2 regions of the Actinoalloteichus sp. AHMU CJ021 genome follow, and region 2 is predicted to be linked to the other one. Evidence: predicted binding sites of a transcription regulator. Region 2 holds the regulator's gene; the other holds the start of a gene.
What was found. Region 2 encodes LexA, which represses DNA repair genes until DNA is damaged. Its sites were predicted from a motif close to CGAACACGTGTTCG; they were not measured.
Positions count from the first base shown of each region.

Region 1: C1701_RS07710 (exonuclease SbcCD subunit D) is a predicted target of LexA. The motif match lies at 2,730-2,743, and genes of this name have one in related genera.

Region 1 covers NZ_CP025990.1:1,861,594-1,866,938, reverse strand. Annotated here, with positions in the region: gene C1701_RS07720 (DUF6542 domain-containing protein) at 629-1,411, opposite strand; gene C1701_RS07715 (DNA recombination protein RmuC) at 1,530-2,558, opposite strand; gene C1701_RS07710 (exonuclease SbcCD subunit D) at 2,800-3,960, shown strand; gene C1701_RS07705 (AAA family ATPase) at 3,957-5,345, shown strand, end outside.
Region 2 covers NZ_CP025990.1:1,261,913-1,267,257, reverse strand. Annotated here, with positions in the region: gene hflX (GTPase HflX) at 1-823, shown strand, start outside; gene C1701_RS05040 (hypothetical protein) at 823-1,890, shown strand; gene lexA (transcriptional repressor LexA) at 2,295-3,008, opposite strand; gene nrdR (transcriptional regulator NrdR) at 3,758-4,234, shown strand; gene C1701_RS05025 (vitamin B12-dependent ribonucleotide reductase) at 4,399-5,345, shown strand, end outside.

The DNA.
Region 1 (5,345 bases), 600 kb from region 2:
GACCCACCCCGCCGCCCGGCCCCGCCGCCCGGCCCCGTCGCCCGGCCCCGTCGAACCGGCAGTCCCGGGGGCCGGCCCAGGCCCAGGAGGGCAGCGACGCCGGGAAGGGAGCACCAGCTCGGGACGCCACCTCCTGGAACGCGGAGGCGCACCCTCCGGATCCTGCCAGGAGGAGCGATGGGGACGGTCCTGAACCGGACTGGGTGGCGGTGACGATCCGACGAAGCGGCGTCCTCGGTCACGTCCGGACTCCCCAGCCCGTGGCGTTGGCGCGGCCGCTCTCCCCGAACGGAGTCCCCGCCGCCGTTGCCGAATCCACTGCCATCGGAGCGCCCTCCGCGGGCCGCGGTTGTCCGGGGCCGTGCCTGTCGTCCGAGCCCGTCGTGGTCCGCCCTGGACAGGGTTCTCCTCCGCGTTGGGTCACCGGCCGCATCGCCGCCGCTGGCGCCGCCTCGTGGGGTGGCGGCGGCTCCACGGCTCCCACGCACGCGGCGCGGAGCCGGGTCACCGACCCCGACGGGGGAAGGCGTGGAGCCGCGCAGCCCTGCTCGCGGGAGGGGCACTTCCGGCCCCACCGACCGTTCGCGACGGTGGGGCGCTCGTGCTCAGCCTCGGCGGCCGCGCACGCTCAGTCCAGGTCCTCGTCCCGAGGCCGGGGCGGCCGGCGTCGTCCCTCCGAGCTCCGCCCCTCCGCCCCCTTCCTCGGCCGGGGGCGGGGTCGATCGGCCGAGTCGGCGTCGCGTCCGGACCGGCGGGACGAGCCGGCGGTCTTCCCCGCCGCCCCGGACCGTCCTCCTCCGCTCCTGGGCGTTCCGCCCTTCTCGCGGCCCCGGCCGGCGGACGTGCCCTCCCGGCCCGCGGGCCTGCCCGCCTTGCCCCGAGCGGCGCGTGCTGATCGTTCGGAGCTCGTGGTCTCGTCCTTCGTGGACTTGCGGGCCGTGGAATCGGGCCGTGCCTTCTTCGTGGTCCCCGGCGCCTCCGCGTCCGGGTCCGTCTTCGGCGGCCGCCGCTGGAGCAGGAAGTACCGGGCGAATCCCGCTCCCACCGTCAGGGCCGAGGTCACCGCCATCAGTGGGAAGCCGTTGATGAGGGGCCACCCCAGCGAGAAGGCCATCGCGGCGAGGCCGGCGCCGCCCGTCCCACCCGTGAGCCAAATCACCAGGGGCATGACCACCGCCAGGATGAGCGGCGGCTGCACGGTGGGACCGAACAGGTTTCTGCGTCGCACCAGAGCGACCGCCAGTAGGCAGCCGAGGATGTATCCGGCCCACAGCAGGACACCGGGACCTCCCGACATCACTTCGATGTCGAGGAAGAGTCCGATACCGGTCAGGCCCGCTGCGAGCAGCAGGGCCGCCCACCACGGAAGCCCGCGAGTGGTTCCGAAGGCGGCGCGTTCATCCCATGGCACGGCAGCGACTTCGGGCTCTGAGTCGCGCGCGCGTTCGCGGTCACGGGCGGCTGTCACCCGTCCACCGTAATCGGTCACCGGCTGCTTGTTAGTGAGCCATCGTGAACTCACATCCCGCTCACCTGGCCTCGCTGCCCGCAATGGTCGATGAGTCCGGGTTGACCACCGTCGAATAGCGGTCCGTCCGCGCGTCGTGCGCCTCGGCCAGGGCAGGTTGGTCCGTCGAACCCGGCATCGCGACGCCGTTCTCGTCCCTCCTGACCTCCGCGATCGAACTCGGGCTGGCCGCCGTCTCCCGCAGTGGTTCCACGGCGTTCCGGAATCCCTCCAACGCGTCGAGTTCACGCCGCCGCGCCGACAGGAAGCGCTGGAGGTGCGTGCTGGAGAGGTTGACGGCGTCGACGGCACCGCTGGCCGCCCGGTACGCGGCGGCCGACTGGCGGCGGACCTGTTCCATGTCGGCCGCCAGCGTGCGTTGGGTGGAGGCGAACAGGGCCGCCGAGGCCACCACCCCGAACCCGGTCGGCCCGCACAGGAAGACCCGCCGTTCCAGCAACCACCTGAGCAGGTGGGGGTCGGTGTCGAGTGCCGCGACCACCGCCGCGTCGGAGGGGACGAACATCACCACGCCGTAGATGGCGTCCGCCCACCGCTGGTACTCCTTCCCCGCGAGCTCCAGTGCCCTCGCGCGGATGTTGCGCGCGTGCACCCGCAGGGCGTCCGCCCGCCGGGTGGGGTCGTCCGCCTCGACGGCCTCGATCCAGCTCGCGAGGCTGGCCTTGGAGTCGACCGGGACGCGGCGGTCGTCACCCACCGCCAGCACCATGTCGGGGCGTGCCGCCCCACCCCCCGCGAGGTCGGTCTGCAGTGAGAAGTGCGGACCCTCCCGGAGGCCGAGCGATCTCGCCGTCTCGATGAGGACGCTCTCGCCCAGTTCGCCTCGCCCGCTGGTGGAGGCGAAGGTCACCTCATAGCGGCGCAGCGCGGCCTGGTGTTCGGCTGCCCGGTCGCGCTCGGCCTCCACCATGGCCAGCGCGGCGTCCGTCCTGCGCACGGCGTCCGCGTAGAGCCGCCAGCCGAGGATGAGCGCGCCGACCAGGAGGGCGGCGACCACGACCGCGGCGGTGGTGATGACGACCGATATCACGGGTGCTCCCGTCCTGAGTGCGTGTACCGGGGGTCGCGGGTGTTCGTGCTCGGTGGGGCCGTGCGTCCATCTCGGACGGGTGGGCGTCCGCTCGCCGTGTCCCCCGTGGACGGCCGTGCCCCGACTCCGATCATGGCGCAACTCCTGCCCGGAGTCCTCCCATTCCGCACTCGAACACACGTTCGAGTGCTTTCGGGTGGTCGCGTGACACCGATGGCCCCCGAGGTCCTAGCGTGGTGCCATGCGCCTCCTGCACACCTCGGACTGGCACATCGGCCGTACCTTCCACGGCCGGGACAGGCTGCCCGAGCAGGAGCGCGTGCTCACGGGTCTCGCCGAGCTGGTGGCCGACGAGGGCGTCGACGTGGTGGTCGTCGCCGGCGACCTCTACGACCGCGCCGTTCCCTCCGGGGAGGCAGTCGAGGTGTGCCACCGGGTCCTCGCCGCCCTGCGGGCCGCCGGCGCGACCCTCGTGGTGATCCCCGGCAACCACGACTCCGCGTCACGGCTCGGCGCATTCGCCGACTTCGCGGCGGTCGGCGGGCTGCACGTCCTCGCGAGGATCTCGCGGCTCCACGAGCCCGTGGTGCTCACCGACGCCCACGGTCCCGTCGCCTGCTTCGGCATCCCCTACCTCGACCCGGACCCGGCCCGGCACCACCTCGGCCTGGCCGGCACCGGCCACCGAGGACACACCGCCGTGCTGAGCGAGGCGATGGACCGCGTCCGGGGCGCTGTCGCGCGGCTGCCACCGAGCACCCGGACGGTGGTCCTCGCCCACGCCTTCGTCACGGGCGGGCAGGCCAGCGAGTCCGAGCGGCCGATCAGCGTCGGCGGCGTCGAACAGGTCCCCGGCTCCGTCTTCGACGGCGTCGACTACGTCGCACTGGGCCACCTCCACGGGCCTCAGGTCCTCGCCGACCACCTGCGCTACTCGGGCAGCCCGCTCGCCTACTCCTTCTCCGAGACCGCGCACCGCAAGTCCGTCTGGATCGTCGACCTCGACGCCGACGGGCTGGCCGGGGTGCGGTCGTACGCGCTGCCGGTGCCCCGAGCCTTGGCCACGATCTCCGGGGGGATCGAGGACCTGCTCGCCGACCCGGGGCTCCACGACCTGGAGGAGCACTACCTCTCCGTCACGCTCACCGACCGGGTCCGGCCGCTCGACGCGATGCGCCGCCTCCAGCGCCGCTTCCCCCACGCCGTGCACCTCGAGTGGCGGCCGGAGGGCGGCCTGGCACGGAGCCGGCTGAACTACTCCTCGGCCGTCCGGGGCCGTGACGACCGCGAGATCACCGCGTCGTTCGTCGAGCACTGCCGGGGCTCCGCGCCATCCGCCTCCGAGGCGGCGCTGATCGACGAGGCCCTGACCGAGACGGCGGGAGCACGGGAGTCCGCATGAGGCTGCACCGACTGGCCGTCACCGCCTTCGGCCCCTATCCGGGTCGGGTCGACGTCGACTTCGACGCCGTCGGGGCCGATGGTCTGTTCCTGCTCTACGGCGACACCGGCGCGGGCAAGACCACGTTGCTCGACGCGGTGGCCTTCGCGCTCTTCGGCACGGTGCCCGGGGCGCGGGGCGAGGCGAAACGCCTCCGCTGCGACACCAGCCCGGCCACCACCACGACCGAGGTCCGCCTGGAACTCACGGTGCAGGGCCACCGCCTCCGGCTCGTGCGCACCCCGGAGTACACCCGCCGCAAACGACGCGGCGCGGGCACGACGCTCCAGCGGGGATCGGTGTCCCTGACCTGGCTCGACCACCCCGGAGGCCAGGGGGTTCCCGAGGGGTTGACCCGGGCGGACGAGGTCGGGCGGACCGTCCAGCGGCTGCTCGGCATGACCCACCAGCAGTTCTTCCAGGTCGTCCTCCTGCCGCAGGGCGAGTTCGCCCGGTTCCTCAGAGCCGACACCGCCGACCGGGAGAAGCTGCTGGAAAGGCTGTTCGGCACCGAGCGGTTCGCGGACGTCGAGCGCTGGTTCCGGGAACGCCGCAGGGTCGCCCGCCAGCACCTGGACGAGGCCGCCGGCCAGGTGCACGAGGTGGTCACCCGGATCCGCCAGACCGCGGCCGCCGACCCACCCGGGGAGCAGCCGGTGTCCGAGTGGCTCGCCGCGCTCCGGAGGGATGCGCGCGCCCGCGAGAGCGAGGCGCGGGAGGCCGAGCGGCGGGCGGTCGTCCTGCGGGACGAGGCGACCGAGGCCCTCGCGCGGGCACGTGCCCTCGCGGAGGCCTGCCAGCGGCGGGACGAGCTCCAGGCGAGCTGGCGGTCCCTGGAGGAGGGTCGGGGCGACCGCGACGACTGGCACCGCCGCCGTGCCGCCGCCCGCGCGGCGGCCCCCGTGTCCTCCGCCGAACAACACCGGGTTCGGCTCGAAGCGGCCCTGGACCTGGCGAGGCGGGACGAGGCGGCCGCACTGGCCGAGGCGGTGCCCCACGGGTGGTCGCCCGAGGGTGGCGACGATCCGCGCACCGCCGCCGACCGGGCCAGGGAGGAGGCCGGCACGCTCGCCCCCCTCGTGTCCGAGGAGGCGAGGCAGCTCTCCGACACCCGGCGCCTGGCCGAGCTCGCGGGAAAGGTCAGGGTCGAGGAGGACCAGCTGGCCGAGCTCGCCGACCGGTCCGCGCTCCTCCCGGCGGAACTCGCCGAGGCCCGCGTCGGCGTCGAGGAAGCACGATCGGCCTCGGCCCGGCTCGACGGCCTCCGCCTGCGCCGACGGGAACTCGCCGGGCTCCTCGCCGACGCCCGGGGGCTCCCCGGGGCGGACGACGCGCTCCGTGCCGCC
Region 2 (5,345 bases):
GGGGCCGGGTGAGACCAAGCTGGAGACCGACCGGCGACGGATCCACAAGCGGATCGCCAAGCTGCGCCGGGAGATCAACCTGATGGGACAGGCCCGGCAGACGAAGCGGAGCAGGCGCCTGGGCAGCACCACCCCCAACGTGGCGATCGCCGGTTACACCAACGCCGGCAAGTCCAGCCTGCTCAACGCGGTCACCGACGCCGGGGTGCTGGTGGAGGACGCGCTGTTCGCGACCCTCGACCCGGCCACCCGTCGTGGTGTGACGCCCGATGGCCGGCCCCTGACCTTCACCGACACCGTCGGCTTCGTCCGCCACCTCCCGCACCAGCTGGTGGAGGCCTTCCGGTCGACGCTGGAGGAGGTGGCCGACGCCGACCTCCTGGTGCACGTGGTGGACGGTTCCGACGCGGTGCCCACCCGGCAGGTGTCCTCGGTTCGGGACGTGCTGCGGGAGATCACCGAGGACCGCGAGAACCCGATGCCACCCGAGCTGCTCGTCGTCAACAAGATCGACCAGGCGAGCGAGGTCGTGCTGGCGGAACTGCGGCACCTCTTCCCCGACGCGGTCTTCGTGTCAGCCCACACCCGAGAGGGCATCGAGGACCTGCGCCAGCGCATCTCCGACGCCCTGCCCCGCCCGGGCGACGTGGTGGACGCCCTGGTGCCCTACTCGCGTGGTGAGCTGGTCGCTCGCGTGCACGAGGAGGGGGAGGTGCTGGAGGAGGAGCACACCGACACCGGTACCCGGTTGCGGGCCCGTGTGTGGCCGAACCTCGCCGCCGCGCTGCGGGAGTTCGCCGTGGACGTGCCGGCGCGCCACTGATGGCCGTCGCGTCGGCCGTGCTGGGGGTCGTGGCGCTCACCGTCCTCGGTTCGGTTCCGGCGGCGGCGGAGGTGCGACCGCCGGAGCCGGTGGAGTTGTGCAGGATGAGCGACCCCCGGCTGACGATGGTCTCCGGCATCGCCTCGGACGGCACGCACTGGTACGTGGTCAACGACCACGATCCGCAGGTCCAGGTGTTCGTCCTCAACCGGGACTGCTCGGTGGCGAGGGTGATCACCACCGGCATCGACCACTACGACGTCGGGGACGTCGCGGTCGCCCCGGACGGCACGATCTGGGTGGCCGAGACCGGCGACAACCGCCGGCGGCGGGAGCACGTCGCCTTCGTCCGCATCACCCCGGACGGGGTGGCGTCGCTGCACCGGATGACCTACCCGCGTGGTCCGCACGACGCCGAGGCACTGCTGCTGGACCGCGACGGCGTACCCCACATCGTGACGAAGGAGATCTTCGGAACCGCCTACGTGTACCGACCGGCGGAGCCGCTGCGCACCCCGGGGCCGGTGCCCCTGGAGGAGGTGGGCTCGGTGCGGTTCCGGAGCACCACCACGCCAGGGGGGCCGATCCCGGAGATGGTGGGGTCGGTGGCGGTCACGGGCGGCTCGGTCAGCGCGGACGGCACCGTGGTCGCGCTGCGCACCTACACCGAGGCCTACCTGTTCAGCGCCCCCGACGGCGACGTGGTGGAGGCCCTGGCCGGAGAACCGGTCAACATCCCGATCCCGGACGAGCCGCAGGGGGAGGCCGTCGCCCTCGAGCCGGATGGCACCTTGCTCTCGACCTCGGAGGGTGAGAACCAGCCGATCCGGGCCTACCCGGGCGCCGTCGAGCTGCTCGCCGAGGCGGAACGTTCCCGGGGGTCCACGGCGAGCGGCGAGGTCCCGTCCGAGGAGGAGGACCGCGGCGAAGCCGGGCGGGACCACGGGGAGGACGCCGCCCTCAGTGCTGACGACGAGGGGATGCCGGGTTGGCAGGCCCTGGGGATCGCCGGCCTGCTCGCGGCGCTCCTGACCTGGGTCGTGAGCCGTTCGCGGCGGGCCACCTAGACCCCGGGGCGGCCGGGCGGGAGGCCGAGGGGCGCTGGAGCGGGACGGACAGGGCGCCCCAGCCGACCCGTCCGTTCCCAGTGCCGCGCGTCCGGGGGTCTCACCTCCTGCGGGATGCCCACACCCTGGCCGGGGAGTGGTGACCCGGCCGCGGCGCCGTCGCCATGCCGAACTCCGGCCGAGGGCGGACGAGGGCCGTGGGGACCGGCGCGGGTGGGTGGTCCGCACTCCCGGCGCAGCCGGCGCCAGCTCCCGCCACTGCCGCTCCTCGCTCGGCAACGTGGTGGCGGGCCCCCGCGCGGCGGTCCCAGCTCCGCGACCGGGGCGGGAGCCGAAGGGCACCCCCACGTCCTTCCGAGGCGACGTGCGGCCCCGCCTCCCTCCCCAGCGCGGCGGCGGGGTGGTCAGAGCCGGCGGAGGACCGCCACCACCTTGCCGAGGATGGTCGCGTCATCGCCGAGGATCGGTTCGAAGGCGGGGTTGTGCGGCATCAACCAGACGTGGTCCTCGCGCCGGCGGAAGGTCTTGACCGTCGCCTCGCCCTCCAGCATCGCGGCGACGACGTCGCCGTTCTCGGCGTCGGGCTGCTGCCGGACCACCACCCAGTCGCCGTCGGTGATCGCCGCCTCCACCATCGAGTCACCCGTGACTCGGAGCAGGAACAGGGAACCCTCACCGACGATCTCCCTGGGGAGGGGGAAGACGTCCTCCACCGCCTCCTCCGCGAGAACGGGACCTCCCGCCGCGATGCGGCCCAGCAGGGGTACGTAGGCGGGCGCCGAGGTAGTGGGCTCCTCCGTGGCTGGCACGACCACGTCGACCGGGAGCACGCCGACCGCGCGCGGCCGGTTGGGATCCCGGCGCAGGTACCCCTTCCGCTCCAGTGTGCGCAGCTGGTGCGCCACCGAGGAGGTGGAGGTCAGACCGACCGCCTCTCCGATCTCCCGGATGCTGGGTGGGTAGCCGTGCTCGTCCAACCACTGCCTGATGACGTCGAGCACCCGTTGTTGGCGGCTGGTCAGCGCGCCGTTCGGAGGGGACGCGGCGCCCGTCGAGGGCACCTCGGACACGGCCGCCGCGCGGTCGGGGCCCAGATCCGGCTCGGTCCTGCGTGCCATCTCCTGTCCTCCTGGGCTGTCGCCCTCGTCGCACCGACGTCGTGACGACGTTCGGCTCCGGTCACCGTCGTGATTCCCGCGCAACCAGATGATCCGTGATCATCGTGCCGTCCACGCGTGGATCACCCGGGACTGCCGCGGAGGGAGTGGCGGTATCGACATCGCGCCGACCGTCGTCCGCCCCACTCCGCCGGGACTGTCGAGATGTCCACGGTAACGCGAACATACGTGAAGATCAAACACCTGTTCGAATGGGCGAGTCCCCCCGTCGCCCCGGTTCCCCGAGTGCCGGAAAGGACGAAGGAAATCGAACGTCTGTTCGGTTCGGATCGCGTCGCAATTCCTTGTTCGACGTCCACCGCACGCATCGTCCGCCCATTCCGATCGCCCCGTGGGCGGCTGCGCTCGGCGCGCGCTCGGGCCGGGTGTCGGGTGGGGTGCCCGCTCGGGGTGGGGGTGGTTCGGGCGGGGGCGGGTGGCACGTCACCTGGGGTGCGCGCGCCGTGACGGAGCGGCGTACGGCCAGGTCGGGCCCACCCGTCAGGGCGAAGTCGGGGTTCACCCGTGTCGTTGCTTGCACCCGCTTCGGCCGCGTGTCTAGGTTTGGACCCCAACATCTAGTGTCGGAGTGCCGGGAACGCTCTACAGATTGGGGTTCGGGTGAGCTTGGTGAACGATGCCCGAGTATCCTGGTCACCGGGCGCGGCGATGCCGGTCCCACCAGTGCGTACCGAGTTAAGGGGTGGATCGTGCGGTGTCCGTTCTGTCGACACTCTGACTCCCGCGTCGTCGACTCGCGGGAGGTCGACGAGGGACAGGCCATCCGGCGTCGGAGGTCGTGCACGGGCTGTGGTCGCCGGTTCACCACGGTTGAGGAAGCAGTGCTCGCCGTCGTGAAACGCTCCGGAGTGACGGAGCCGTTCAGCCGGAACAAGGTCGTCCGAGGCGTCCAGCGCGCCTGCCAGGGACGGCCGGTGGACGAGGACGCGCTGCAACAGCTCGCGCACCGCGTCGAGGAGGTCGTCCGGTCCACGGGCTCCGCCGAGATCGCCAGCCACGAGGTCGGTCTGGCCATCCTGGGACCACTCCGGGACCTCGACGAGGTCGCGTACCTGCGCTTCGCCAGCGTCTACCGGGCGTTCTCCTCCGTGGAGGACTTCGAAAAGGAAATCGCCGAGTTGCGGACCGTCCAGGCGGACGGGGAGGAGCCAGCCGAGGCCCCCTGAGGGCGTCAGCGGATCCGACTTCGGGGCCACGACGGCCCACACCCACACCCGGCAACGTGACGGGGCTGACGGCTGCCCGGAGGGCAGCCCCACCGCGGGTTGACCACGACCGGAACCGCCCGAGTGGCGGACGAACCACACCAGCAGGACGAGGAGAGAGCGGCATGACTGAAACCGTCGGGAGCGCCACCGGACGAGCCAGGGGCAAGGCGAAGTCCACCACCGGCGGATCCCGGTCGGCGGGAGCGAAGCTCCGGGTGGGCCGAGTGCACACCACGGAGGGCGTCCACCCCTACGACGCCGTGAACTGGCAGCACCGCGACGTGGTCATGACCAACTGGCGGGACGGGTCGGTCAACTTCGAGCAGCGGGGCGTCGAGTTCCCCGACTTCTGGTCGGTCAACGCCGTGAACATCGTCACCAGCAAGTACTTCCGGGGAGCGGTCGGTTCGGAGCACCGGGAGAACAGCCTCCGCCAGCTCATCGACCGGGTCGTGGGCACCTACGTCGCGGCCGGGGTCGAGCACGGCTACTTCGAGACCGACGCCGACGCGGAGATCTTCGAGCACGAGCTCACCCACATGCTGCTCCACCAGGTGTTCAGCTTCAACTCCCCGGTGTGGTTCAACGTCGGCACCTCCTCCCCGCAGCAGGTCAGCGCGTGCTTCATCCTGGCGGTCGACGACACGATGGAGTCGATCCTGAACTGGTACCGCGAGGAGGGGCTGATCTTCAAGGGCGGCTCCGGCGCGGGGCTGAACCTGTCCCGCATCCGGTCCTCCAAGGAGTTGTTGTCCTCCGGCGGCACCGCCTCGGGCCCGGTCTCGTTCATGCGCGGCGCGGACGCCTCCGCCGGCACCATCAAGTCCGGCGGCGCGACCAGGCGCGCGGCGAAGATGGTCGTCCTCGACGTCGACCACCCCGACATCGAGGAGTTCGTCGAGACCAAGGCCCGGGAGGAGCAGAAGATCCGGGCGCTGCGCGACGCCGGTTTCGACATGGACCTGGGCGGCGACGACATCGTCAGCGTGCAGTACCAGAACGCCAACAACTCGGTCCGCGTCTCCGACGAGTTCATGCGGGCCGTGGAGTCGGGCACGAACTTCGGCCT